DNA from 3 places in the Pseudarthrobacter sp. DSP2-3-2b1 genome. Region 2 is predicted to be linked to each of the others. Evidence: riboswitches for the same ligand, from Rfam matches in the RefSeq annotation. Region 2 holds a riboswitch; each other region holds the start of a gene.
What was found. A riboswitch is a leader RNA that binds a small molecule or an ion and turns the genes downstream of it on or off. The one in region 2 is predicted to bind cyclic di-AMP.
Positions count from the first base shown of each region.

Region 1: linked by a shared signal. The riboswitch ahead of ACP7AX_RS02290 (C40 family peptidase) and the one ahead of ACP7AX_RS08240 (LysM peptidoglycan-binding domain-containing protein) in region 2 are both predicted to bind cyclic di-AMP.
Region 3: linked by a shared signal. The riboswitch ahead of ACP7AX_RS16970 (hypothetical protein) and the one ahead of ACP7AX_RS08240 (LysM peptidoglycan-binding domain-containing protein) in region 2 are both predicted to bind cyclic di-AMP.

Region 1 is NZ_JAFCTI010000001.1:527,375-536,731, forward strand. It holds gene fdhD (formate dehydrogenase accessory sulfurtransferase FdhD) at 1-437, opposite strand, end outside; gene ACP7AX_RS02265 (molybdopterin molybdotransferase MoeA) at 579-2,129, opposite strand; gene ACP7AX_RS02270 (DUF6457 domain-containing protein) at 2,140-2,433, opposite strand; gene mobA (molybdenum cofactor guanylyltransferase) at 2,436-3,104, opposite strand; gene ACP7AX_RS02280 (HNH endonuclease) at 3,188-3,688, opposite strand; gene ACP7AX_RS02285 (NlpC/P60 family protein) at 3,992-4,762, opposite strand; gene ACP7AX_RS02290 (C40 family peptidase) at 4,945-5,634, opposite strand; cyclic di-AMP (ydaO/yuaA leader) riboswitch at 5,696-5,861, opposite strand; gene ACP7AX_RS02295 (peptidoglycan DD-metalloendopeptidase family protein) at 6,006-6,830, opposite strand; cyclic di-AMP (ydaO/yuaA leader) riboswitch at 6,834-7,044, opposite strand; gene ACP7AX_RS02300 (iron dependent repressor, metal binding and dimerization domain protein) at 7,223-7,918, opposite strand; gene serC (phosphoserine transaminase) at 8,204-9,334, shown strand; gene ACP7AX_RS02310 (MFS transporter) at 9,343-9,357, opposite strand, start outside.
Region 2 is NZ_JAFCTI010000005.1:107,123-116,479, reverse strand. It holds gene ACP7AX_RS08265 (serine hydrolase domain-containing protein) at 1-395, shown strand, start outside; gene ACP7AX_RS08260 (MarR family winged helix-turn-helix transcriptional regulator) at 367-897, opposite strand; gene ribA (GTP cyclohydrolase II RibA) at 1,074-2,951, shown strand; gene ACP7AX_RS08250 (dienelactone hydrolase family protein) at 3,045-4,022, shown strand; gene ACP7AX_RS08245 (protein adenylyltransferase SelO) at 4,123-5,586, shown strand; gene ACP7AX_RS08240 (LysM peptidoglycan-binding domain-containing protein) at 5,654-6,502, opposite strand; cyclic di-AMP (ydaO/yuaA leader) riboswitch at 6,506-6,692, opposite strand; gene ACP7AX_RS08235 (lytic transglycosylase domain-containing protein) at 6,890-8,191, shown strand; gene ACP7AX_RS08230 (cupin domain-containing protein) at 8,216-8,596, opposite strand; gene ACP7AX_RS08225 (TraR/DksA C4-type zinc finger protein) at 8,746-9,108, shown strand; gene ACP7AX_RS08220 (DNA alkylation repair protein) at 9,112-9,357, shown strand, end outside.
Region 3 is NZ_JAFCTI010000016.1:5,863-15,219, forward strand. It holds gene upp (uracil phosphoribosyltransferase) at 1-427, shown strand, start outside; gene ACP7AX_RS16955 (glyoxalase superfamily protein) at 480-869, shown strand; gene ACP7AX_RS16960 (HAD-IA family hydrolase) at 920-1,600, shown strand; gene ACP7AX_RS16965 (YdeI/OmpD-associated family protein) at 1,581-2,024, opposite strand; gene ACP7AX_RS16970 (hypothetical protein) at 2,211-2,981, opposite strand; cyclic di-AMP (ydaO/yuaA leader) riboswitch at 2,987-3,137, opposite strand; gene ACP7AX_RS16975 (HAMP domain-containing sensor histidine kinase) at 3,265-4,764, opposite strand; gene ACP7AX_RS16980 (response regulator transcription factor) at 4,772-5,512, opposite strand; gene ACP7AX_RS16985 (winged helix-turn-helix domain-containing protein) at 6,192-7,058, shown strand; gene ACP7AX_RS16990 (SixA phosphatase family protein) at 7,111-7,638, shown strand; gene ACP7AX_RS16995 (EamA family transporter) at 7,689-8,693, shown strand; gene ACP7AX_RS17000 (TetR/AcrR family transcriptional regulator) at 9,334-9,357, opposite strand, start outside.

The sequences.
Region 1 (9,357 bases), on a different contig from region 2:
GTCAATGGATCCGCGGCCGGGCTGAATTGCGAGGACTTCCGGACGGCGTCGATTGAATCCGTGCCGCAGATCCCGCAGGAACTGGACGTGAAAACGTTCCGGCCCTTTTCCGGGAGCTGCACGTCTGGGCGGAGCTGGGCTTCGACCACGTTGAAGGTCTGCACACCGTCCTCGTCCTCGCCGGCGCAGAACCGCAGGGAAACCAGCTGCTCGGCACTCCAGATGATCCCCTCGGACACCAGGAAACCGGCCACCAGGTCGAAATCGTCCCCGGGGGTCCGCATGGTCACGGAAAAGGACATGCTGCCAAGCCTGATTTCGAGCGGTTCCTCGACGGCGAGCACGTCTTCGCGGTGCCGGACCGGGAATTCAAGGGCATTGGGCGAGCCGTCAAGAACATACTTGTGCACCTTGCGGCGCTGGGTCACGCGTCCCATCAGCTGCCGGCCATCCTGCCTGCGGGAATCCGGCTGACGTTCCTGGTCTTCGGGCGGGAGGTGTTCATACGTCAATCATCGCACCACGGACGGCAGCAGTGGACGTGGGCGGGACGGCCGGAGACGGGATGGCAGGTGTGCTCAATCCAGCAGGGCACTCCAGTCCACCGGACCGGCGGGCTTCGCCTTTTTGCGTGCGCCATCCTTCCCGGCGCTGTCCTGGCCGGCGATGTCCTGGCCGGCGCTGTCCTTGCCGGCGTTGTCCGTGCCGGCAGCCCCTGGTGCAGTCCTGGCAGCCCTGCTCCGGGTTTTTGTGCCCGGCGGTTCCGGGGCAGGAACAGGCGGCCCCCAAGGCAGGGCGAACGCGGGCACCAGCTCACCCAGTTGCACGCCGTGCGGCGGCACCACCATGACACCGTGGGCCGATGCCAGCCCGCGCATCATCCCCGGACCCGTGTGCCGGGCCGGTGAGGCCATGCCGTAGAGGAGCCGGAACGGCATCAGCCGGGTGCGGCCCGTCTCCGGCTCAAGGGTGGCTCCGCACGGGACCTCCTGCACCGGGGGCAGCGGGCGGTGGCCCAGGGCAGCCAGCAGCGGCTCCCCCACCGTTGAGAGCGCCATCATGGCAGCCAAGGGGTTGCCGGGAAGTCCCAGGACGAACCGCCCGTCCGGGAGTTCGGCAAGGACGGCGGGGTGGCCGGGACGCATGGCTATGCCGTCGATGATCAGCCGTCCGCCGAGTTCGGCCACGGCGCGGCGGAGGTGGTCCGTGTCGGAGCGGCCGGTCCCGCCGGTGGTGATGACGACGTCGGCCGGGACAAAATCATCCGGTGCGATGCCGGTGGGCGCGGCACCAGGCGGCACAACGCCGGGCGGCACCATTTCGTCACGCCCGACGCCGTCACCCGGGGACGCAGCGTCCGGCACCTCGGGTGCGAGGTCCTCCAAACCTGCCAGCCACTCGCTGTAGGAGTCGCCGATTCTTTCCTGGCCGCCGTAGATGCCCCCGAGCATGCCTATCACGGCGGCGAGTTGGGGTCCGAAGGTGTCCCGCACCTGACCGGGGCTGGGCAATCCCCTTGCCACCACTTCAGAGCCGGTCATCAGCAGCTTGACCACCGGCTTCCCCTGGACCAGGAGGTCATCGTGTCCGGCCAGCGCAGCGACGGCCAGATGAGCCGGATTCAAAGCCACTCCCGCTTTGACCAGCACCTCCCCCGCCAATGCTTCCTCGCCGGCTTTCCGGATGTGCTGGCCGTTCCTGGGCTCTCCCGGCCGGGCGGTTCCGCCGGTTAACAGAAGCGGCAGGCCGTCGTCGTCGGTGCCCAGCACCGAACTCTCGCTGCGCAGGATCGCTTTGGCGCCCGGCGGGATCAGTCCGCCGGTGACAATGGGACTCGCCTGGTGCGGGGCCAGCCGCTGGCCGGCCTCGGCAACAATCCAGGGGCCGCTGCCGTTGACCGCCCAGCCATCCATCGCGGAGGACGCGTAGTGCGGCATGTCATGCAAGGCCGTGATGTCTTCAGCCAGAACCCTGCCGAGGGCCTGCCCCAACGGCACCCGTCCCGGGGGAATGGGCGTGGCGGCGTCGAAGGCCGCCTTGCGTGCTTCCTCCCACGTATGGGCCAGGTGGTGTGCCGGGGGTTGCTGCGGGGCCGGGCTTTCGTCTGCGTCGCCAGGGGCGGCAGTCATCCGACGGGCATCATTCGACGGGCGTCCCTGCGGACTGGGCGTCGTAGTCTTTGGCCAGTGAGCGGGCAACGTCCATGGCGGAGGACATGGACACAGCATCGGTGGCCTGTCCGGATCCGGCCGCCAGACCGGCTGCGAAACCAGCAATGAAGGTGGTCAACGGGGCCGCAGGGCGCACTACTGAATGCGCGGCCACCCCGGCCAGCGACAGGATCGCGTTGACATCGATCTGGACGTCCTCCAGCTCGTAGGCCTGAAGCAGCGCCCGGCACCACTCTTCCAGTGTCTCGTCCTGGTTCTTCACGCTCAGTCTCCCAAATCATCTGCGGCGGCGTCTGGCTGCGAACCACTCAGTGGTTCCACGCCGGCCACTCCAAGTGCGGCGGCATCGTCCCAGGTGTCCACGTCAGCTGTGGAGCCCGCCGGGACGGCGACAAGCTGCACGTCCAGCCTAGCAAGGAGTGAGGTGACCGAAGCGTTCGTCAGGCCTCCCACTGCCGCCCGTTCGTCCACAGCACGTTGTAGCGCGGGTGTGCTATAAAATCCGACGAGGGGCTGGCGCCGCCCGTCCTCCGAAACAGCAACAACTCCGTCCGGCTGTCCGGCTCCTGCGGTACCCAACATTTTCCTGAGCTCTGCGACCGCACGCTCCACATGGGGCATGTCGCAGGCCAGCACCAGGGTGAAGGGCGGACGTTTTCCGCCCACGGCGGCCAGGCGCGCAAGCCCGGCCCCGATCGCGGCGGCGGGGCCACCGTAGACCGGTTCCTCCCGGCAGCCGAGCAGCCCGGCAGGCAATTCAGCAGGATAGGGACCAACCACAACGGCGGCCCGGGCTCCCCCGGCAGCGGCGGCCGAGCGGCGGAGGAGCGTATCGCCGTCGTACGTCAGGCTCTGCTTCGGCACGCCTCCCAGCCGTGACGAACGGCCGCCGGCAAGGATAACGGCGTCAAAGGGCACAGGGTCAGGATCCACACTCCCAGCCTAACCGTGCGGCCACGGCCGCGGCAGTCCACGGGGCGCAGGCGAGCTGGGAGGAGACTCTGTGAAGGTGGCGGTCAGGCAGCCCGTTCAGGCAACAGGAAGGGGTCCCACGCGGGCGTAGGCTTTTCGAGTTCCTTGATCTGCCAGATGGTGCCGTGGGGCGGCTCGGGAACAATCCTCAGCTTCCAGCCCATTTCAGAGGGCGTGTGGTCACCTTTGGTGTTGTTGCACCGGAGGCAGGCCGCGACGAGGTTCTCCCAGGAGTCCGTACCGCCGCGGGATTTCGGCTGGACATGGTCGATCGTGTGGGCTGCTTTTCCGCAGTAGGCGCACCGGTGGCCGTCCCGCCGCAGTACCCCGCGGCGGCTCACGGCAGTGCTGTGGTTGTATCTCGGGCGGATGTAGCGGTTCAGGAGGATCACGGACGGGCGGCCCAATATCTCCTGCGGTCCCACCACGGGATCTTCGCCTTCGGCAACAACACTCGCCTTGCCGGTAAGCACAAGGACGAGCGCCCGGCGGAAGGTGATCACCGCCAGCGGTTCATATCCAGCATTCAGAACGAGAGTGCGCATGCACGTACCTCTTTGTGGCCGCACCCGTCAGGGGCACGAGGGCCGGCTGCCCCCGGCATAATCCGGGCTATGGATCGACACCACAAGAGTAAACAAAGAAACCCGTGATTAACTAATCGCCGGCACGGGAACACCGTCGTGTCGGGCACTGGTTCCTCCCCGTGGCGGGGCCGCTCCCCCACTGCCGGTCCCCCAAGGTCGCTCCCCCCAGTGCCGCCCCCCCCTGCCGGTCCCCCGTGAGGCGGCCCGGGACAGCAAAGGACCCCCGCCGGGTGGCGGGGGTCCTTGAAGCTGAAGCAGCTGCTAGGAAACGCGGATGAAAACCGGTCCCGAGCCAACGTTGGCGCTGAATACAACGGTCTGGTTGCCGTTGTAGCCGCCGTGCACTGCCTGGCCGTTGCCGGCGTACACAGCGATGTGGGCAACGCCCGCGCCGCCGTCGGCGTAGTAGATCAGGTCGCCCGGCTGAGCTTCGGCGGCACTCACGGTGCGGCCCAGGCCCAGGTAGCCCGCGGGCCAGTCGTGGAAGTTGATGCCAACGGCAGCCAGGGAGTTGGTCACCAGCATGGTGCAGTCCTGCATAACACCGAGCTGTGCGTAGGCAGCGGAGAGGATTGCTGCTCCCTTGCCGCTGGCAGCAACCGGTGCCGGTGCGGCCGGAGCCGCGGCGGTGGTCACCTTGACAGCAGCGGCGCGGGCCGGAGCAGCGGCGGGAGCTGCTGCTTCCTGCACCTCAACCTCGGGCTCAGGTGCCTCAACAACGGGAGCCGGTGACGTGGTGACAGCAGGCTTCTCGTAGGAGATCGCAATGGTGGATTCAGCGGAGATTACTGCCGGGGCGGAGACCTCAAGCTCAAGGTTCGAGACCGGGGACACTTCACGCTGGACGCTGGTGTCGGCGGCGTTTGCCGCGATACCGCTGGTGAGGACCAGGCCGGAGGCAGCAGCGATAACCGCTGCCTGGCGGCCCATGCCGCCGGCGTTGTCGCCGACAGCCTTGGCAATGACAGCCAGCGAGTTGGTCTTGGTGGTGACCTCGGCGCGGTGCCGTGCAACTGTTGCACGAGTAGTCATTAATTTTCTCTCTTTCGATTTCCTCAGGACCGCGTGGGCAGGCCAGGGTTTGGACGCGCCGGCATCTTGGGGGTACGTCGGCACGTCCCGAACGGGGATTTAGCGAAAGGTTCAGGCGGCATTGGTCCTGCAGCGCGAGGCTGCAGGATTATTGCCCGGCAGGAACCGGGAGCGGTGGTTAGTTAGCCGCCCATGGTGAAGAAGGAGGAGGTGCCCGTGGAGGCCGCCGAGTGGAGCAGCGTGCCCTGTCCCGGGTTGAGCGCGCTGATCATCATGCCGTTGCCGACGTAGATACCAACGTGCGCGCCGCCATTCTGCATGACCAGGTCACCGGGGACCGGCGTGGAGGTCGGCTTCATTGCGGTCCAGGCATTGACGCGGGGAATGCTGATGCCTGCCTGGGCGTAGACCCACTGGGTGAAGCCGGAGCAGTCCCAGCCGCTGGGAGAAGTGCCGCCCCAGACGTAGGGGCTGCCGATGCCGGTGTAGGCAATGGCTGCCAGGCCGGAGCCGGAGGCAGTGGAGACGGCGTCCGCGAGCTTGCTCGGAGCCTTCTCCGTAGCGTCAGTACCCTCGGTAGCGGTAGCCGCGGCGGTCTCAGTGGCCGTCGACTGCGCACGGACCGGTTCGATCTTCGGCGCGGCGGTGGTGGTGACCACCGGGCGTTCGAAGGAAACGGTGGCCGTGGGAGCCGCGGTGACGGCCAGGGCGGCCTGGGCTGACTCGGTGGAGGCGGACACGCCGGCGGTGGAATCCGCAGCGTTGGCCGGAAGTCCCATGGTCAGGATCAGACCTGACGCGGCTGCGATGACTGCAGCCTGGCGACCTACGGTCCCGGCGTTTGCACTGACCGCCTTGGACACTGAGCCCATGGGGTTGGTGCGAACCGTTTGCGCACGGTGGCGCGCAGAATTATGGCGTGAAGACACGAAGGTAGCCTCTCCCAATGCCTGCGAGGTGAGCTGTCGGATTCGGATGGGAGTGCACCCGGCCACGCGGCTTCCTGGGAAGCTTTGCGACTTAACCCCAAGGCCTTCAGAATCAAAGGCCAAAATTGGTTCCCCCGCCCCTGCCAGACGAATTCATGCGAACGGACCTTGAGCGGTGGCAGAGCTAGGCAATCCACTCAAGAACGTCAGCTTCGGAAAAGCTGGCGCGAGTTAGACGTTACAGGACTTCCAGACCAATGTCACATTCAGGTCACGGCATGTCACCGAGATTTGATAGTTGGCCATCATTTGACTCAAAGCCACCCTGTGGGGTCCACGACTTCGCCGTTGACCTGGACCTCGAAGTGGAGGTGGCAGCCCGTGGAGGCGCCGGTGGTTCCGCTGAGCGCAATGACATCGCCGCGGCTGACGGTCTGGCCCATGGTCACGCTGGCGGAGGACAGGTGGTTGTACGTGGTTTCAAGGCCATTGCCGTGATCCACCACGACGCGGTTGCCGCCGCCGTACTGGTGCCAGCCAACGAAGGTGACCGTGCCGCTTGCGGCGGCCTGGACAGACGTCCCGCACTGTGCCGCAAAGTCCTGGCCCCGGTGGAAGTCTCCGGAGCCGCCGGTGATGGGGCTGATCCGGAAGCCGAACGGAGAGGCGGTGGCCAGTTGCGCCAGAGGCGCGCCGAGACTTCCCGCGGAGGCTGCACGGGTGATGGATCCGGCTGACTGCGCGCTCAACAGCTGCTTGAGCTTGCCGTCCGGATCGCCCTTCGTGACGACCGAAGAGCGGCTGAAATCGATCTGCGCGCCGGCGGCGGCGGAGATTTCGGGCTGCGGGGCGGCGGAAACAGCCGAGGCCGGCTGCCCCTGCTCCGGCTGGGCCATCACAGGGCTGGTAGCGGGAACCGTCACGGTAAGGACCAGGCCGGTTGCGGCCAGGGCGATGCCGGCTTTTTGGCCGATGCCGCTGGCCGAGGCGAATTCAGTGATCTGCCGGAAGGGTCCGCGGCGGCGGCGTGCTTCGCGCTGTGAATCGCGGGGCCTGTCGGCGGTAGTGACTTCGGCCGCACGCGGCGCCGAAGCGGGGCCCGCCGCGCGGCGGCGGCCCCTGGAGTATTGCGTGGTCAAAAATGTTCCTCTCTGGATAGCCTGCGAAGTTAGCTGTCGGATTCGGGTCAGAGAGATCAAAGACCCGGTCCGCCGTGACAAGCACTTGGCGCAGAAATATCCCGTGAGGATTCTTCATTGGAAGAGGCTTGCTGCTGACGGACTACACCCCAAGGCAGCCTTGGCTGCCGGTTGTGGTTCCCCCGCCTCTGCCAGTTAGTGACTCGTGCACCTGGTCCGCTGGCAGAGCTCGGCTCCGGATCAGGTAACGCTTTTGTATCGACGTTCTGTTAAAACTATAAATGATTAAGCAGGACAGTAACAATTCCGTTATCTTTGCAGATCCGCTGTCACTGCGCTAAAGAAGGCCGCGCCGAGCCCCCTAGTCCCTTCGAGCAGGCACAACCGACCCGTCAGCCGACGGACACGAATACGTGCGCCGCCACTTCAGGAGGGAGTTCGAGAGCCCCTTCGATGCCCGGCACGCGGACGGAGATGTACTCCCCGACTCGCTCCAGGGTGACCGAAGCGCCGGGGCGGATCCCGCCTTCATCCAGCTGGACCAGCAGTTCGGGCTCCACCTGGATGGGCTCCGCCAGGCGGCTGACTTTGACGCTGGAATCAGGCCCGTAGCCCTGCATGGCCTCCAGGAGATTAATCACACCGTCGTCAAGAAGCGAGGCCGGCGCTCCGCCCAGTGCGGCCAGCCCTGGGATGGGGTTGCCATACGGGGACTCCGTGGGATGGTTCAGCAGTTCGTAGATGCGCCGTTCAACCCGCTCGCTCATCACATGTTCCCACCGGCACGCTTCGTCGTGGACATAGGCCCAGTCGAGGCCAATCACGTCCGCCAGGAGGCGTTCTGCGAGACGGTGCTTGCGCATGACTTCGGTGGCCCGCTTGCGCCCGGTTTCGGTCAGCTCCAGGTGGCGGTCCCCGGAAACCACAACCAGCCCGTCACGTTCCATCCGGCCGATCGTCTGGGACACCGTGGGCCCCGAGTGCCGCAGCCGTTCGGCGATGCGGGCGCGAAGAGCAACAATGTGCTCTTCCTCAAGCTCCAAAATGGTCCGAAGATACATCTCGGTGGTATCAATCAGATCCGTCATACAGCTCAGCTCCTCGAGCGCAGTACCTTGCGTTGTCCCACCGTATCGCGTCCGGCGCAGCGGCGAGGTCCGGTGAAAAGCCTAGCCTATTTTGATTTTGTCCGGATAATTCCGGCCCCTGCAGCATCCGGGCATTCTGTCTCATTGACTGGACTATGACGGTGCCGGTTCGGTGCCAAATAGCCGGTTCAGGCAGAATAAAAGAGGCCCTTGGTCCAGTCACTGCCGGCCACCCCACCGTCCTTCGGACATGAGTCATGTCAAACGCCGAAATTTGGAGCCCCTGTGAGCGAAACCAGCATCACTATTCCTGCCGATCTGCTGCCAAAGGACGGACGGTTCGGCGCAGGCCCCTCCAAGGTCAGGCCTGAGCAGATCGAAGCGCTGTCCGCGGCATCAAAGACCATCCTGGGCACTTCGCACCGCCAGGCGCCGGTGAAGAACCTCGTGGGGTCCGTCCGCGAGGGCCTCAGCCAGTTCTTCCGCGCCCCTGAGGGCTATGAAGTGGTGCTGGGTGTCGGCGGGTCAACGGCGTTCTGGGATATCGCAAGTTTCGGCCTGGTGGAAACGAAGGCGCAGCACCTGTCCTTTGGGGAGTTCGGCTCCAAGTTCGCCTCGGCCACCAACAAGGCCCCGTTCCTTGACGCCTCGTCCATCATCACCTCGGAGCCCGGCACCCGCCCGGCGGCAAAGGCTGAAGCCGGAGTGGACGTGTACGCCTGGCCGCAGAACGAGACCTCCACGGGTGTGGCGGCGCCGGTCAAGCGCGTTGAAGGCGCCGATTCCGGTTCGCTGGTCCTTGTTGACGCCACCTCCGCGGCAGGCGGCCTGGACGTTGATGTTGCCGAGGCCGATGTGTACTACTTCGCACCGCAGAAGAACTTTGCTTCCGACGGCGGCCTGTGGCTTGGGCTGTTCTCCCCCGCCGCCCTGGAACGTGCGGCCCGGATCAAGGCCAGCGGCCGCTGGATCCCGGACTTCCTGGACCTCCAGACGGCCATCGACAACTCCAGGCTGAACCAGACCTACAACACGCCCTCGCTCTCCACCCTGGTGACTCTCGACTCCCAGGTGAAGTGGCTGAACAGCAACGGCGGCCTGGACTTCGCAGCGGCGCGCACCGCGGACTCTGCCGGCAGGATCTACAGCTGGGCCGAGGCTTCAGACTTCGCCACACCCTTTGTGGCCAAGGCCGAGGAACGCTCCAACGTCATCGCCACCATCGACTTTGACGGCTCCATCGACGCCGCCGCGATCGCCAAGGTGCTGCGGGCAAACGGCGTCGTGGACACCGAGCCCTACCGCAAGCTGGGCCGCAACCAGCTCCGGATCGCCACGTTCGTGGCCATCGAACCGGATGACGTCTCCGCTCTGCTGGCCAGCATCGACTTCGTCGTGGGCGAACTCCGCAAGTAACGGACGCTTCAACGTCCGACGGC
Region 2 (9,357 bases):
GGTCCGCGTTGTGCGGCTGGTACGCACCCGCCCCCGGGCCTGTCACCAACCTGTTCAATCGCTTGCTCATGGGCGCCGGCGTCGAAGTGGCCGTCCACCGCAACCAGCTGATGATGAAGCCGCTCACACCGGTACCCGCGATGCGCAAAGGCATGCGCCTTTACCCTGACAACCCGGACGATCCCTACACCTTCCGAATCGATATGACCGAACTCGGCCAAGGAACGATTCCGGTGGTCTTCACCAGTCCCACCGGCGCCGGGACCAGTCAGCTCCTGATGGACACCCTCGCGTTCCAGAAGCGCCCCGACGCGCAGAACCCGAGGCGGCTGGCCGCCGGAGCCCTGGCCGCGGGGGCAGCTGTTCTCACCCTCCGGCGGGGCCTGCGTCATTAGGCTCGGACGCCGGGCCCCCGGTCCGCAGGCAACGGTCCGCGGGGTCGACGGCGGTCATGATCCGTCTGCCGATGCTTCCCAGCTGGCGGGACTGCGCCTTTGTGAGGGGATCAAACACGAGGTTGCGGAGGGCCTCCACATGCCCCGGAGCCGTCCGGCTGACCTTCTGCCAGCCCTCGTCGGTGAGCGTGGCCAGCGTGATCCGGCCGTCGGAGGGATCGGTGGAACGGCTGACCCAGCCACGCTTTTCCAAGCGGGCCACCACCTGGGACAGGCGGGGGAGGCCGGACTCCGTGAAGGCGGCAAGATCGCTCATCCGGCGGGTGCGGGCAGGCGCTTCGGACAGTCCGGCCAGAACCATGTATTCGAAGTGGCTCAGCCCGGCATCACGCTGCAGTTGGGTGTCCAGCGCAGCAGGGAGCTTCATCATGACGCCCACCAGTGTCAGCCAGACATCGCGTTCATCGTTGCTCAGCCAGCGTGGCTCATTGTCATGCTCCATGGGTTCAGTGTAGGCCGTTTACTTCAAGTATGAAGTTTCTTGACTCTCGAACCGCTTGCGTCGTGAACCAATGGGCTGTACGGTTTACTTTAATATTCAACTAATACTGCTGGCTTTGGCTTCGTTCACTGCGGGGTCAACCCGCTGCCTTCGTACCTGCTTCCCGAGGAGCTGAGATGACCGTTTTGTCCGGGACCATGGTGCGTCCCTACGAACAACCGGCCACCGTGCGCAGCCAGGTCACCGTCCCGCTGCGTTTCCCCGACGGCTTCATGGCCACGGCCGAGGTGATGACGTTCCACGGACTGTCCGACGGTCAGGAGCACCTGCTGCTGGCGCTCGGTGAGTGGGAGCAGACCCTCCTTGACCAAGGATCGTCAGGTAAGGCACCCCTGGTCAGGCTCCACAGCGAGTGCCTCACCGGCGATGTCTTCGGCAGCGAGCGCTGCGACTGCGGCCCACAGCTGCGCGAGGCAGTCGAGGAAATCTCCGCCGTCGGGGGCTTCCTCCTTTACCTCCGCCAGGAAGGGCGCGGGATCGGCCTCTACTCCAAGCTCGACGCGTACGCGTTACAGGACCAGGGCATGGACACGTACGAGGCGAACCTCGCGCTGGGCCGCGGCGAGGATGAACGCGATTACAGCTCTGCGGCCCAGATGCTTGGAGCACTTGGCGCAGGCCGCATCAGCCTCCTCACCAACAACCCGGACAAGGTGGGCCAGCTGGCGGCCCTCGGCATCAATGTCAGGGAACAGGTTCCCACCGGCGTCCACCTTTCGGAGGCCAACCACCGTTACCTGTCCGCGAAAAGGAACCACACGGCACACACCATCGAGCTTCCGGAGGCCATGCCCGGTGACGTTCCTGCTTCTGCACCTGCCAGCGTCCAGGTCCCCACCCACGATGAGCTGCTGGCCCGTGTGGATGCCCTTGTTCCGCGGCTGCGGGAGCGCGCCGAAGAGACCGAGCGGATCCGGCAGGTCCCGGAGGCCACGATGGCGGAACTGAAGGAAGCGGGCGTCTTCCAGATGCTCGCACCCAAGGCTGTTGGCGGATTCGGCATGGGCCTGGAAACCTATGTCCAGGTGGTGCGCCGGCTGGCGCAGGGTTGTGTCTCCACTGCTTGGAGCGTGGGGCACCTCGTGGAGCACGTCTGGATGCTGGCACGCTGGCCCCAACAGGCCCAGGACGAAGTGTTCGCCAACGGGCCCGCCCCCTTGGCGGCAGCCACCGGGGCGCCCCCGGGCAAAGCAGCGGAAGTTCCAGGCGGTTTCACTATCTCGGGCCGGTGGAGCTTTGCCTCCGGCGTCATGCACTCCGAATGGGCTCTGCTGGCCGCACAGCACGGCGGTGCCCGGATGCAGTTCCTGGTCCCTGTGGCTGAACTTGAACTGCTGGACGTGTGGCACACGGCCGGGCTGCGGGGGACCGGCAGTAATGACCTCAGGGCTGCAGGGCTCTTTGTCCCTGCGCACCGGGCGCTGGCCTGGGACCGGCTGGCGGCGGCGGACAACCCCGGCAGCAGCATTCACCCGGATCCGAACATCCACGTCCCGATGGCCACGTTCCTGAACATGGTTGCCCCCGCGGCCGCCCTGGGTGCCGCCGAGCACGCCCTCGAGGTGTTCCGCGGGCTGATGATGGTGCGCAAAGTCAAGCAGACGGTGCAGCTGCGCCAGGCCGATTCACCCCTCGCCCAGGCCCGCTTTACACAGGCATACGGGCAGGTTGCCACTGCGCGGTTGCATTGGGAAGAAGCCGTTCGGGTGGTTTCCGGTGCGTATGAGCGCCCGCCCGTGACTTTCACGGACGAGGAACGGTCCCGGTACCGGCTCTCCCTTGGCCTGAGCGGCGCGGCGTCGGCCGAGGCCGTCCGCCTCATTCTCACGGGGTCAGGCGGTAGCGTCCACCGGCTGTCGCATCCCCTGCAGCGCATCCAGCGCGATGTCAACGTCCTGCTCAACCATGCTTCGCTGACCATGGATCCGATCCTGGAACAGGCCGGCCGCGGACTCCTTGACCTGGGCTTCAGCATCCCGGCTGAACAATTCTGAGCTCGCGGGTTCGACAGCCCACCAGAGGCCACCGGCCCTTGCGGGACTTCCGGAGCGGGAGGAGGATATTCGCCTCAGCCGAGGAGGCCTGTGATGATCGAGCTTGGAAAGTTTGAACGGTATCTGATCGAGGAATTCTTCGACGATTACCGCGCCGGCGAGATGTCCCACCGCACATTCACCCGCCGGGTCGCGTTCATCATGGGAAGCATGACCGCAGCGTCAGCAGCCATGTTGCTGGTGGGCTGCACCCCGGAGGAAGTACCCTCCGGCAGCGACCCGATGCCGAGCTCCGGCCCCCCGCCTTCCTCCGCGGCCGGCAGCGCACCCACCGGAAGTGCGGTTCCCGGGGCAAAAAGCCCGCTTTCCGTGCCGGAAGGAGATGCGGGGCTCACGACGGCGACCGTCACGTTCGCGTCCGGCGGCACCGAGATCAGTGGTTATCTCGCGCGGCCGGACTCCGGACAGTCCGGTCCGGCGGTGATGATCTGCCACGAAAACCGAGGGCTCACACCGCATATCCAGGACGTTGCGCGGCGTTTCGCCAAGGCCGGCTATGCTGCGTTGGCCCTGGACCTGCTGAGCCGGGAGGGCGGGACCGCCAGCCTCGACTCCGACGCAGTCTCCGGAGCACTCACCCGTGCAGGGGCCCCCCGCCACGTTGCGGACTTCGCGGCGGCTTTGGAGTACCTCCAAGGGCAGGTCTTTGTGGACCCGGAGCGGATAGCCATGAATGGCTACTGCTTTGGCGGCGGCATCACCTGGCAGGCGGCGACGGAGCTGCCCGGCCTGAAAGCCACCGCCGCGTTCTACGGACCCGCCCCGGACCTGACCAAGGTTCCCTCAATCAAGGCAGCGGTGTTCGGCGTATACGCTGAACGCGACCAGCGGATCACCGGGGCCATGCCCGCCCTCCGCGATGCCCTGGCAGCGAACAACATCACGCATCAGATCACCGTTTATCCCGGCGTCGACCACGCCTTCCACAATGATACGGGCGAGCGCTACAACGAGGCTCAGGCCACGGCAGCCTGGAACGACACCTTGGCCTGGTTCAAGCAGCACGTCTAAGCGTTGCAGCGAGTCCAGGGGACAAACATTTTAGGCGCTGCCCACTTCCGGAGCCCCCGGAGTCGGCTGTGGATACAGCCCCCGCGGGTAGTCTTGAGAGATGAGAGCTGCAGCAGAAACCACGCTGTCCTTCGAGGGCCGGTTCGCCCGCGACCTCGAAGAGCTGGCCGTTCCCTGGCAGGCGGAGGAGGCTCCGGACCCGCAACTTCTGGTCCTGAATGAGCCGTTGGCCGCTGAGCTGGGCCTGGATCCGGCTGAGCTTCGCACTCCTGAAGGGACGCGCCTGCTGATCGGCAACCTGGTCCCGGACGGTGCCACTCCTGTTGCCCAGGCTTATGCGGGCCACCAGTTCGGCGGTTACTCGCCGATTCTGGGCGACGGCCGGGCACTGCTCCTCGGGGAAATCACGGACGCCCGCGGGCGGCTCCGCGACGTTCATCTTAAGGGTTCCGGACGCACACCGTTCGCCCGCGCGGGCGACGGCCTCGCCGTCGTCGGCCCAATGCTGCGCGAGTACCTCGTCAGCGAGTCCATGCACGCGATGGGGATCCCCACCACGCGGTCCCTCGCCGTCGTCGGGACAGGGCGGGCGGTGCAGCGCGAAACGATGCTGCCCGGGGCTGTACTCACCCGGGTCGCGGGCAGCCACCTGAGGGTGGGGAGTTTCCAGTTCGCCAGGGTCAATGGCGACACTGAACTCCTCCGCCGCCTTGCCGACCATGCGATCGGCCGCCACTATCCGGCAGCGGCCAAGGCTGCACACCCCTATGTGGCTTTCTTTGATGCTGTGATAGCCGCCCAGGCGTCGCTGGTTGCTCATTGGATGCTGGTGGGGTTTGTTCACGGTGTGATGAACACGGACAACATGGCCATCTCCGGCGAAACCATCGACTACGGTCCCTGTGCCTTTATGGACGCCTTCAACCCGGCCGCCGTGTACAGCTCAATCGATCAGGGCGGGCGCTATGCCTACGCCAACCAGCCGCTTATTGCCGAATGGAACCTCACCAGGCTCGCCGAGGCACTGTTGCCCCTGCTCCATGAGGACCAGGAGCAGGCTGTTGCCATGGCCGTGGAGTCGCTCGGCGCCTTCCGCGGGGAATACAGCGCCGCTTGGCTGGCCGGGATGAAGGCCAAGCTCGGGCTGGAGGCGGCGGCCCAGGACGACGTGGTGGCGCCGCTGGCCAACGAACTCCTGGCGATGCTGGCGGAAGGGGAAGTGGACTACACGTCGTTCTTCCGCAGCCTCAGCTCAGCAGCCGGTGGAACCACTGAAGCTGTCAGTGATTTGTTTGTGGATCCCGCAGCGTTCGAGGCCTGGGCTGAACGCTGGCAGGCGCTTGCTCCGGACGCGGAACCCATGAACCGGGCCAACCCCGTGTACATCCCCCGGAACCACCTGGTTGAGGAGGCCCTCGCAGCAGCCACGGCCGGGGACCTTGGCCCCTTCAACCGTTTAGTAAATGTGCTGGCGGATCCGTATACGGAGCGGCCTGGCCTTGAGCGATATGCCGGCCCCGCGCCGGAGGACTTCGGGAGCTACCGGACTTTCTGCGGGACCTGACAAAATCAGCGGACGGCGGCGGCGGGGCTGCTTGAGGCTGCCCCGCCGCCGTTCGTTCCGGCTGGGATCACGCTACGCGGACGAAGGATGCTCCCGTGAGCCAGCTGATGGAGTGGACTTCGGTCTTGAAACCGTCCACGCCGCCGCTGACAACCTGGCCGTTGCCGGCGTAAACGCCCACGTGGCCGGCCGTGATAACCAGGTCACCGGCGGCCGGGGCCCCCACCACGCTGCCGTACTGGAAGAACTGGCCGGGGGCCAGGTCTCCCACACTCTTACCGACCGAGCGCAGTGCCTTCTCCACCATGGCGGTGCAGTCCTGCTGGATTCCCACCTGTGAGTAGGCGGACGCCAGGATGGCGGAGCCTGCTGCACCGGACGGAGCCGCGGCTGCAGGAGCTGCCGGAGCTGCCGGTGCCGCGGTGGACGCCAGCCGGATGCCGGTGTTGGTCGGGGCGGCCGGCGCAGCGACTGCCTGGGCAGGTGCCGGCGCAGCGTAGCCGGCACCAGGAATCTGGATCTGGTCGCCGGGGTAGATGATGGCAGTGATCGACAGGCCGTTGGCGGCCAGGACGTCGTTGAGGGCAACACCGTTGGCGGCGGAAATAGCGCCCAGCGTGTCACCCGAAACGACGGTGTGGACGTTGCCTGCTGCGGGAGCCGTGGCGGCTGCCGGGGCGGCAGCGGGTGCGCTGGCCTGGCCCTGGACGTTGGTGCTTCCGGCCGTGTCAGGGCCGTGGACGCCTGCCTGGGCTGCGGTGCCGGCACTGAAGAGCATTCCGGACGCGGCCACAGCGATCAGGGCTGGCCTGCCGATGGTGCGGGCGTGTGCTTTAGCTGTCGAAGACAGGCCTGTCAGCACAATAGAGCGGTTTGCAGCGGCACGATGGCGTGCGGAAGTGGTGTTCTTGGACATGGTTGATTGCCTCTCCCATGCCTGCGGGGTGAGCTGTCGGGTTCGGGTCGGAGACACCCGGCCGGCAACGCTTCCGTCAAGGACGGAGCGCTATCGACTTAACCCCAAGGCTTCCTTCGAAGCCGTGGAAACGTGGTTCCCCCGTCCCTGCCAGTTATGAGCTGGGGTCCCGGTTCAGCGGCAGGGCTCGGCATACTGACGGGAATGTCCCGGCTTTGAACCGGGGCACCGGACGACCATAACCTCTACTCGCCGGCAATGTCACATTCCGGTAACGGAATGTAAGCGGTAGAAGTGCCTCGCTTCTGCGCCTGCTTGAACACCTGACCGTCACGATGTTGCAGGTCAGGGGCGGAATGCCTTATATGCCGGGTAGGCTCACAAACTATGTCGCGTTTTCTCCAAAAAGTGAGGCTGCCTGCCATTGCAGGAACCTTGGCGCTGGCCTTTGCCGCCTCGTTATCAATCTTGCCCGCCCACGCCGGCGGCGAAGCGCCACCCGGTGGGTATCCGTCGTGGCAGGACGTGGAAAACGCCAAGCAAAGTGAGGCCGGGAAAGCCGCGGAGGTCACCCAAATCACTAACCTCCTGGGAGGTCTCCAGGAGCGCGGCGAAGAACTGGGGACCGCCGCCGTCAGTTCTGCGGCCGAGTACGCGGTCGCGGAAACAGCCCTGCAGGCCGCGGGTGCACGATTGGACGAACTGACCGCCCAGACCACCCGCGCCACCGCCGAGCTGGCACAGCACAGGAAGGACATCGGAGCGCTGGCGGCCCAGTCCTACAAGACCGGCGGCACCAATATGGGCTTCTTCGTGGCCTTGGATGCCGTGCAGACCAACAGCATCCAAGGCCTCAACATCGTTCAGATCGTGAGTGACAAGACAGCCACCCTGGTGAGTAAGGCCTCAGCTGCCGAGCGGGTGTCGCAGGCTTTGGCCGGGCAGGAGAAGGCGGCCAGGGCGGAGCGTGAGCGGTTGTCAGGAGAGGCCAGGAACAAGCTCGACGCCGCCAAGTCAGCCCAGGAAGCCACGGCCCGTCAGATCAAGGAGCAACAGGACCACGGCCAGGAGCTCACCGCACAGCTTGCATCCCTCAAAGGGACAACGGCGGCCGTGGAAGGTGAATTCAGGCAGGGCCAAGCAGCCCTCGCCGCGTACGAGAGTGCCCAGGAAGCCAAGCGCGCCGCGGCTGCCGAGCAGGCACGCCAACAGGCGGAGGCGGCTGCTGAGGCGGCCGCCCTGGCAGCCGCCCGGAAACCAGTGAACCCCGCGCCGGTGGCACCCGTTGCACCACCGCCGGCAGCACCGGCTCCCGTTCCAAGCCCGACGCCGGCTCCGCCACCCGCCGTCGTCGTGCCATCAATACCGGGCGGCGCGGTGAACGATCCGGCCGGCGCGAAGAGCTACGCCTCCGGGCGGCTGTCCGCCTACGGGTGGGGCCAGGACCAGTTCCAGTGCCTGGCCCAGCTGTGGACCAAGGAATCCAACTGGCTGACCACAGCCACCAACCCGTATTCGGGCGCTTACGGCATCCCGCAGGCGCTGCCGCCCGGAAAGCTGGGCTCTGCCGGGAGCGACTGGCTCACCAGCTACCGGACGCAGGTGGACTGGGGCCTGGCCTACATCTCGGACAGGTACAAGTCACCGTGCGGTGCCTGGAGTCATTCGGTTGCCAACAACTGGTACTGACGGCCCGCCGCGGAGGGCGGCCCGTCAGGTTCCCGGCGCCTTCGCGAATTCCGCCGCGCTGAGGAATTCAATACCCACGAAGGGCTGGTCCCCGTCCACCCAGGCGTCGTGTCCGGGCGGAATGGTGTAGGAATTGCCGGCGGTAATGCTGATGCGGTTGCCGTTCGTAGTCTCAACGCTGAGCGCTCCGGACACGCAATAACCAACATGGTTGTTCTGGCACGAGTCGGTCTGGACTACGGGCTTGATACAGTCTGACCAACGCCACCCGGGCTTGAAGGTGAAGCGTCCCACTGTGTAGTCGCCCAGGCTGACCACGTCCACTTCGGTTTTGTCCGGACGGCGCTTCTCATCCGGAGTGTCGTGGGACTTCACTGCCAGCTGGGTGACGATATTTGTAGGCATGGCGCTGACTTTCTCTGCGGGATTTGTGCCCATCAGCTGTCCGTCCCTGGCTGCCAGGCAGCATCTGAGGCGCTTACGACTGCCAGCATGCTCCTGCTGCCGGCGGTTGTCGAGCCCCTTCAGGCGGGCGCCGGGGCTAGGCTTTCCCCATGGCTGACTTCGAACGGTTCCGGCTCCTCCTCGAGGACGAGCGCGCCCGGAAACTTGCCCTGCTGCCGGCGCTCCGGGCCGATATTTCCTCGGCCAATGCGGCCCGCCAGGATTCCAATGTGGACGACGAACACGATCCCGAAGGTGCCACCATTGCCTTCGAACTGTCCCAGGCGGCCGCTCTGCTGGACCAGAGCACTTCCGGGCTGGCCGAAGTCGAAGCCGCGCTTCAGCGGATCGTGGACGGCAAATATGGGATCTGCGCCGTCTGTGGTCAGCCCATCGCGGAGGGCCGCCTGGAAGCGCGTCCCTGGACGATGTTCTGCATCAACCACGCCGCTGCCGGGCGCTACGGACGGTAAGCCATGAGCCAGAGGGTGCAGGATGCGGCGGCCTTCATTGACACCACGCTGCAGAACGAGGGCTCGTGGTACCGGGCCGATGACGTGGAAAACAGGGTTGACGGTGCCCTGGCCTCCTACGGGGCTTCAGTAGGGGCCATCCGCGGGACGGTCCGCGATGCCACGCGGAAGTTCAAAGACCTTGACCACGACGAAGTTACGGCACTCGCTTCCGTGCTTTGGGGCCAGCCCGGCCCCGGCCGGCGGCCC
Region 3 (9,357 bases), on a different contig from region 2:
TCCGCTGGTGGTTCCCATTCTCCGCGCCGGCCTGGGCATGCTCGAAGGCATGACCAAGCTCGTCCCCACCGCCGAAGTGGGTTTCCTGGGCATGGCCCGGGATGAAGAGACCCTGGACATCATCACCTACGCCGAGCGACTCCCCGAGGACCTCACCGACCGGCAGATTTTCGTGCTGGATCCCATGCTGGCCACCGGCGGCACTCTGCGCGAAGCCATCAAGTTCCTGTTCAAGCGTGGCGCTTCGGATGTGACCTGCATTTGCCTCCTGGCCGCACCGGAGGGTCTGGCCAAGCTGGAGGAAGAACTGGCCGACGCCAACGTAACCATCGTCCTGGCGTCCATCGACGAGAAGCTCAACGAGAAGTCGTACATCGTCCCCGGGCTCGGCGACGCAGGCGACCGCCTCTATGGCATCGCAGGCTGACAGAGGGCAGCCGGCCCTACCGGATTCCCAGCCCCGCCGCTACCCTGTGCGGATGGACTGGAAACTTGAACTCGTTTTTGTGCCCGTATCCGACGTCGACCGCGCCAAGGACTTCTACGTCAACAAAGTAGGTTTCAACGCGGACTTCGACGAACGGCCCACTGACGGAATCCGCTTCGTCCAACTCACCCCGACTGGCTCCGCCTGCTCCATCAGCATCGGCGAGGGGCTCACGGATGCCCCGCCGGGCAGTGCGCCGAACCTGCAGCTCGTGGTCACTGACATCCAGGCGGCCCACGACCACCTGAAAAACAACGGCGTGGATGTCAGCGATATTGACGTGCAGGACTGGGGTCACTTCGTCTATTTTGCGGATCCGGACGGCAACAAATGGGCCGTGCAGTACATCCCCGGGCGCGACATCCCCGGACCCGGAACATAGCGCGCCGGGTAAAGCCGTATGGCGAATCCGCGCAAGGCAAAATGGGGAGCATGACCCTCCCCGCTCCTTCTGCAGCACGCACGCTCACCTGCCGTGCCGTCCTCTTTGACATGGACGGAACCCTGGTGGACTCCACGGCTGTGGTGGAGGAGGTATGGGGTGAGTTCGCGGCCCGGTACAGCCTGGACATTGCCGAAATCCTGCGGACCTCCCATGGTGTCCAGGCCGTCGATACGGTGCGGCGGTTCGCTCCGGCGGGGTCGGATGTCCTGGCGCTCACCGAGGAACTTAGTGCCATGGAACGGGTGCGGACTGCCGGCATCATCGCCCTGCCCGGGGCCGCCCGGCTGCTCGCAAGCTTGCCCGCCGACGCCGTGGCGCTGGTGACGTCCGCCGACCGGATTCTGGCGGATATCAGGATGGACGCCGCCGGACTCGCAATGCCAGGCACGTCCGTGACGGCTGACGTTGTGACCTTCGGCAAGCCGCACCCTGAGGGCTACCTGACGGCGGCACGCCTGTTGGGCGTGGAGCCCGGGGACGCCGTGGTGTTTGAAGATGCGCCGGCAGGAATTGCTGCCGGGGTGGCCGCCGGCATCCGGACCATCGCAGTGGGAGCCAACACTGGAGCGCTGCCGCCCGGCGTCCTGCATATCCCGGACTACTCAGCAGTTACCGCTTCTGTGGCTGCAGATGCGCAGGGACTAAGGACTATTTCTTTCCAGCTTTGAGATCGGCAACTACCTTCGCGATCCGCCGTGCCCGGGTCTCCGGTGTCTTGGCGTCCGCGAGGGGTTCCACATAACGCCGCTGACCGCTGTAGCTGAGCGTGGCATAGAACGCCTGCGCGTCAGGTTCGGCAGCCAAGGCCGCGGCAAGGTCGTCCGGAACCTCGACTATGCGGGGCTGCGTGTCCAGCTCGACGTGCACCTCCACGGTGTCACCGGCTGAAACGCCGGTGAACTCGCGGTTGTGCTCGCTGACAGCGATCAGGTTCTGCCCGCCCATCACGGCGATGCTGCTGCGGTAGCTTTTGCCGTTGATGGTCACCACCACCGGAGGTCGCTTGCCCGCTCCGAGTCCGGCAACCACCTCCGGCGGAACCTCTATGCCGGTCTTGTTGCCGCTGCCGAGAATGGTGGTGGTGAATTCCATGGCCCCAGTATGCCCCGGCGGGCGCGGCGCCAACAGATGCTGGGCCAGCTGGTACTACAGCTGGCGGGACCAGTAGCGTCCGGTACGGGCTGCGCCAGGTCCTTGTTCGGCCGGTATCGGGTGTGCGGCTGTTACCGGCTGTGCGGCTGGTATCAGTTGTGTGCGGCTTAGTACCAGTGGTGCGGCTTAGTACCAGTTGTTGGAGAGGTGGAAGTTCAGCGCGCCGCAGGGCGACTGGTAGCGCTCCTGGATGTAGTTCAGGCCCCAGTTGATCTGCGTGCGGTAATTGGTGCGGTAATCCGCACCGGCGCTCGCCATCTTCTCCGCAGGCAGCGACTGGACGATGCCATACGCGCCGCTGCTGGGGTTGGTGGCCGTGGTGGTCCAATCGGATTCCTTGGTCCAGAGCGTCTTCAGGCACTGCATCTGGTCAGCCGCCCAGCCGTAGGAGGCTAGCTGCCCGGCGGCGTACGCCTGGGCGCCGGCCGGGTCATCAATTGCTACAACGGGAGCGGGCGCCGGGGCAGGCTCAGGTGCCGGGGCGGGCGCAGGAGCAGGGTCAGGCGCAGGAGCCGCGGGTGCCGGCTCGGCAGCCTGAGGCGCGACGCTGATTTCGGCCGGCGCGGCTTCCGGGGAAGGCTTGGCCTGGATCTCGGCCTTTTCGAAGCTCAGGTTGGAATCCGCGTCAGCGGAGGCACCGGAAGCCGGCGCAGTCTCGCTGGCCGTCAGGAAATTGGCGTCCGAGGCATGGCCTGCGGCGCCGACGCCTACAAGGAGGGCGCACGCCGCGGTGAATACGGCTGCGCGGCGGCCAAAGGACGGGAATTTTGCGCGGGGTGACGTGGGGGAGCCGGACTCGGTAGCTCCCGGTGCCGCGCCTGCCTCGGTAACTTCATGGCGGCCGTGCAGTTTCTCTGACCCGTTCTCAGGGCGCGTTTGTACCTTGAATTCAGACATGATGGATCGCCTCTCACACCTACGGAGTTAGCTGTCGGGTTCGGATGAGGGCATCCGGCCACACGGAAAATCACGTGCTGGCTTAACCCCAAGGGCACTCGTGGCCCGGGACCGTGGGTCCCCCGCCTCTGCCTCTGAACGCGGAATCCGGGAAGCGGCAGAGCTTGGCGTCATCCGGATATGCAGCCCGATAGAGCTGCACCTAATCGACGGTACAGGAGCTCAGCGCTTAAGTCACATTTTGGTAACGGAGATCACGACGGCGGTGTGTCGGCTTGCAGGGTCAGTGGGCGAAGGGCAGGCGAAGCTTGAAAACAGTCTTGCCGGGGCCGGAATCTACGGTCACCGTTCCGCCGTGAGCCTCCACGATCGACTGGACGATGGACAAGCCGAGTCCGCTGGTGCCTTCGGAAGCCGCAGATCCGGAGGCCGGTGCCGTGCCCGCCCGGGCAGCGTCTGCGCGGGCAAAGCGCGAAAACGCCTGGTCCACGAAGTCAGCCGGCATGCCGCCGCCGTCGTCCGTTACCGTTACTTCGGCGCTCCCATCAGCTGCGCTGCAGACGCCGGTCACCACCGTGGTGCCGGGAGGCGTGTGCTTGCGGGCGTTGGAGAGCAGGTTCACCAGAACCTGGCGCAACTGCGATGCATCGCCGGTGACAGCGATCGGCTCATCCGGCAGCTCGAGACGCCAGCTGTGACCCGGGGCCATAACTTTTTCGTCACTGACGGTCTCAATTACCAGTTGGGTGAGGTCCACTTCGCCCAGTTTCAGCGGCTGGCCTTCGTCGAGCCGGGCGAGCAGGAGAAGGTCCTCCACCAGGGCCGTCATGCGTTCGGACTGGCTCTGCACGCGGGCCAGCGATTTCCGGCCGTCCGGCGTGAAGTTTTCGGTCATCCGCATTAGCTCTGTGTAACCGCGGATGGCCGTCAGCGGGGTGCGGAGTTCGTGGGACGCGTCGGCCACGAACTGCCGCACTTTGGTTTCGCTCTTCTGCCGCGCCTCCAGGGCATTGGCCACGTTGTCCAGCATGAGGTTGAGCGCGTGCCCGACGCTGCCTACCTCGGTTCCGGGATTAGAGTTCGACGGCGGGACGCGCACCGCGAGTGCCACCTCACCGGCATCCAGGGGGAGCTGCGAGACTCGGGTGGCGACCTCCGAGAGCTGCTCCAGCGGCTTCATAGTGCGCCGGATGAGCACGGTCCCGGCAAGGCCAATCAGCGCCAGGCCGCCGAGGGAAACGAATGTGAACGTCCACACCAGCGAGGCGAGGGTGCTTTCCTTGGCTGCGAGCGGAAGGCCGGTCACCAGGACGTCGCCGTAGCCGGTCGCCACGGCGACAATCCGATAATCCCCGTTGGACAGCGAACGGTCCACGGGATTTCCGTTCTGCGCCAAGGCAAGCAGGGTTTGCTTGTCCTCTGAGCTGAGGGCGGAGCGCGTGGTGTCCGAGTCGAGGTAGCCGCCGCTGTTGATCTGGCCGTTCACGATCCGCGCGTTGAGGGTTCCGACACTTTGGCCACGGGCGTCCAGCGGGTCCCTGCCGTTGAATCCGCCCGCGGGGGGCCGGCCGGGATCGTTGGACCGGGCGGCGGCCTGGGTCAACTGTTCGTCGAGTTGCCGGGTGAGGAAAGAGTCCATCGAGGCGTAGCTGAACAGTCCTACAGAGCCGCAGATGGCTACCAGCAGGGCCATGGCTAGCAATACAAGGCGGGTGCGCAGGTGCCAGGTGGCGGGTTTGAGCCAGCTCCGTGTGGGTGGCGGGGTTGCCCGCGGCGGCGACATGGCGGCGCTACTCCGCAGGCTTGATGACGTAGCCGGCGCCGCGCACGGTGTGGATCATGGGCGGGTGTACCGAGTCGACTTTTTTGCGGAGGTAGGAAATGTAGAGTTCCACGATGTTGGCCTGTCCGCCGAAATCGTAGTTCCAGACGCGGTCCAGGATTTGAGCCTTACTGATCACTCGTTTGGGGTTTTCCATCAGGTAGCGGAGCAGTTCGAACTGGGTGGCAGTGAGCTGGAGGTCGTCGCCGGCGCGGCTCACCTCGCGGGTGTCGATGTTGAGGACAAGATCGCCCACCACGAGCTCGGCGGTGTCCATAGCGGCGACACCGGACCGCTGAACCAGACGGTGCAGCCGCAGCAGGACTTCTTCCATGCTGAATGGCTTGGTGACGTAATCGTCCCCGCCGGCAGCCAGGCCGACGATCCGGTCCTGGACGGCGTCTTTGGCCGTCAGGAAAAGGGCCGGAACCTCGGGTGCGAAGGCCCTGATCCTGCCCAGCAGCTCAACGCCGTCGAACCCTGGCAGCATCACATCCAATACCAGGACGTCCGGGCGGAACTCCTTGGCGAGTTTGACGGCCTCGGGGCCATCGGCGGCCACGGCAACAGACCAGCCCGCCATGCGCAGCCCCATGCTCATGAGCTCGGAGAGGCTGGGTTCGTCGTCAACCACCAGGGCGCGGATGGGGGAGCCGTCCGGGTGGGTGAGCTGCGGGAGGTTGTTGGTCATGGAGTGCGAGGTGGCCATGTGACAACTCTCCGATCCTTCGGTTAGCGCGCGCTATGGGGTTCCTGTGAGCGTGCTGTGAATCCCAGCCTAGCGAGCTGAATTAAGGACGCTTCCCGTTTCCGGTCGTATGTGGGTAACGCCGGGCACGAAGGGGGTGCTCCTCAGCTGCCGGGGTTGGGTGCCCCACCGGGCCAAAGCGCAGATATAGCCTTTGGGGGTGGACAGAAGGCCAAAACGAGAGAGCAATTCCGGGAACTCTTACAGGGATGAATTTTCTCGCCAGAAAGTCGCGTTGGCCCGAAGCATATTCGGGACTAGCCCGCTGAAGCACCGCGTTTGTTGACTGCAACCGCGAATTCATCGCCATTCCAGAATCGTGATCTACGGCACATATAGCCCTTTTGTCTCACAATGCGGAACTAATGGGCCTTTGTTACTTGCAAGTTTTCATTGTTACGTTGCACACTTTCAATTGTGAACAAGAACTCAACAGCACCTGCAGCCGCAGAATATTGGCCCAGCACACCCGCTGCTGCCGACACTCGCTGTTGTCGAATGCACGCCTGACCTTCAGACCCCACGAAGTTCTTAGGCATTCGCCCCCAGCCCAGCGTAGGGCGCCCCTCCCCAGTTTTCATTGCGGGGAAAACCAGCATTCGAGCCGCGATGACGGCCATTCACATTGAGGTAAGCAAACATGACCGTTGCATCCGGATACGTCCACATCTCCGTCCGTAACGCAGGCAAGGCCCCCCAGGCCTCAGGCCTCCGCCAAGGCTTCGGTGCCCGCCCGGCATTCGGCCCCGGCGGCCCCGGCGCCGGCATCCAGGCGCCCGCCTACGCACCCCAGGGCTACAACCCCAACTCCTACGGCCAGCTCCGCGCCGTCCAGCCCGTCGAAGCCGCTCCGCTCACCGCACCGACGCCCGTTATTGCCGGAGCCGACGCCGTACGGCCCGTTGCCAACGAGAACCTGGCCCGTGGCTTCGTCCTGTACATGGGCATTGATGAAGAGACCGCCGCGGCTGCCGGAACGTCCATTGCCAAGCTGGCCCAGGAAATCCGCGCTTACGCACAGTCACTCGTAAGCGGCGCTGAGAGCTACGCTGCCGTCGCTGTGGCCCCAGCAGGCACGCCCGGTTCCGCGCTCGACGTCGTCCGTTCCACGTTCGGCGACCCAACAGTCAACGCACAGAAGCGCACTGAGACTGCCCGCCTGCAGCAGCCCCAGGATCCGCGTCCCTCGGGCGTCCTGATCGACCTGGCCCGCCGCGAAGTCCACCTGGACGGCGAGTCCCTCAACCTGACCTTCAAGGAATTCGAACTCCTGAACTACCTCGTGGAGAACGGCACCCGTACCGTGGGCCGTGATGAACTGCTTGAAGGCCTGTGGCGCAATGCCGAGGAAGTCCCCAACGAGCGCACCATCGACGTCCACATCCGCCGCCTCCGCTCCAAGCTGGGCCGCCTCGCCAACACTGTGCGCACCGTCCGCGGCCAGGGGTACCGCTTCTACGAGCACCCCGAAGTTGTTGTCTGGGCCGCTCCGGAATACTCGATCTAGTCGACTTCAGCGACGCAACAGCGGGTTTCTGCTGCGGCGCTAGGCTTGGGGGATGAGCGAGCACCATATTAAGCGCCTGGTGATCATGCGACACTCCAAAGCCGATTGGCCCGGCGGTGTGGCTGATCACGAACGGCCGTTGGAGGAGCGTGGCCACCGGGAGGCGCCGCTGGCCGGGAAATGGCTGGTTAAACACGGCATCGTGCCGGACTTCATCCTGTGCTCCAGCGCGCTCCGCACCCGCCAGACGTGCACGTGGGTCTGCTCCGAACTGGGGGACAAGGCCCCGACGCCGAAGCTCGAGGATGGTTTGTACGCCGCCTCCGCGCTTCGCATGCTCACAGTGGTCAACCATGTCCCGGACACCGTCACCACCCTGATGCTGATCTCGCACATGCCCGGAGTCCAGGACCTCGCCATGCATCTTGCTTCCCGCGACTCCAACCACGACGCCTACATGGACGCTGCCACCCGCTATCCCACCAGCGCGCTCACGGTGCTGGAGACGGAAAAATCCTGGGCCGAACTGGACGGGCAGGACGCCCGGCTGACCAAGTTCAAGGTGCCAAGGGCGCACTGACCACGAAGCCGGCACAACCCCGGCTGCCACCGTCTGCAATAGTTGGACGGGTGAACCTCCGCCACTCCTTCCTTGCCCTCCTGGTCGCCGTGCTCTGGGGCCTGAACTTCGTGGCTATCGACCTTGGCCTGCACGCGGGCGAGCATGAAGTTCCGCCGCTCCTGTTTGTGGCCATGCGGTTCATCCTGGTGGTCTTTCCGCTGATTTTCTTCATCAGGAAGCCGGCCGTCAGCTGGAAGGCGATCGTTGGCGTCGGACTCTTTATGAGCGCGGGCCAGTTCGGTCTCCTCTATGTGGCCATGGCGGTGGGCATGCCCGCCGGCATTGCTTCCCTGGTGCTGCAGGCGCAGGTTCTCCTGACGGTTCTCTTGGCCGCCATGTTCCTCGGGGAGCGGCCCACCCGCCGTCAGCTGGCCGGCGTCGTCCTGGGCGTTGCCGGGCTGGCCGTGGTGGCTTTGGGCCGCAGTGCTGTGGCACCGTTGCTCCCGCTCATCATTGTGCTCGGAGCGGCGCTGTCCTGGGCCGCCGGAAACGTTATTGCCCGGCAGGCGAAAGCCGCCTCAGGGCTGGGGCTGGTGGTCTGGTCCGGTGCCGTTGTGCCGGTTCCCCTGGCCGGACTGTCCTTCCTGGTCGACGGGCCGGAGGCCGTGCTGGGGGCGCTGGGGGACCTGCAGCCGGTAACGCTTTTGAGCGCGTTGTACACCGCCATCTTCGGGTCGCTGGTGGGGTACGGGATCTGGAACTGGCTGCTGGCCCGCTACCCGTCCTCGGCCGTGGTCCCTTTCACGCTGCTGGTGCCGGTGGTGGGAATGACCGCCGCGTGGCTCGTTCTGGGGGAGGTGCCTGCGCCGGCCGAGCTGCTGGGCGGTCTGCTCCTCCTGGGCGGGGTGGCGACGGCGGTGCTCACCGTAAGCCGCAGGCCCGGTCAGCGGCGGGACGGGGCTTTGGATCCCGGCTTGGGTGCCGGTTTGCGAACCGGGGAGGCTGACGATGCGGGCCGCTTCGCTGCCGCCCCGGGCAGGCGCGCCGGAGCGCGGGACCCGGACGAACCCTGACCCGCAGCGGTCCGGGCTCCCGTCCCCTGCGTTGCTGAACCCTGCGTTGCTGAACCCCGTGTTGCTGAACCCCGCGTTGCTGAACCCCGCGTTGCTGAACTCCGCGTTGCTGAACCTCGTGCTGCTGACCCACTGCCAGCGGGAAACCTGGCCGCGGGCCGGCGGGAAGAGGAAGCGGGCCGCCGCTTGGCCGCCGAGGGCTTCCGCCGTGCAACCCCCGGCCCCCTGACGGCGGGCCACGCCGCCCCAAGGAACAGGACCACCAGCGTGACGATTGCAGAGCCGCCGGCAAGAAAGAAATAATTGTCGGGGTCTCCCGTGGGCAGCGGCGTACCAATAATCGAGGACTGGTTGGCGTACGCGAGTTCCCAGGTGCTGACGAAGGCCAGCGAAAAGGCCAGGGTCAGGCTGGTGCCCACGCCAACCGCCACAGCTACGGCGTACCGGCGCCTCGAGAGAACTTCAAAGAGTGCCGCGGCATAGGCCAGGGCCAGCAGTCCGAGGAATGTGAACATGACCGGCTCTTCGAGGGTGACGGCCGTCAAAACCAGCATGAGCAGCGCCACCACGGCCGTGACCAAGGCGAGCTTTCCGCTGTTCCCCATGTGACGCATGTGATCAATCATCGCTGAGCCAAAAGCTACTTAACGACGTAGCCGCGCAT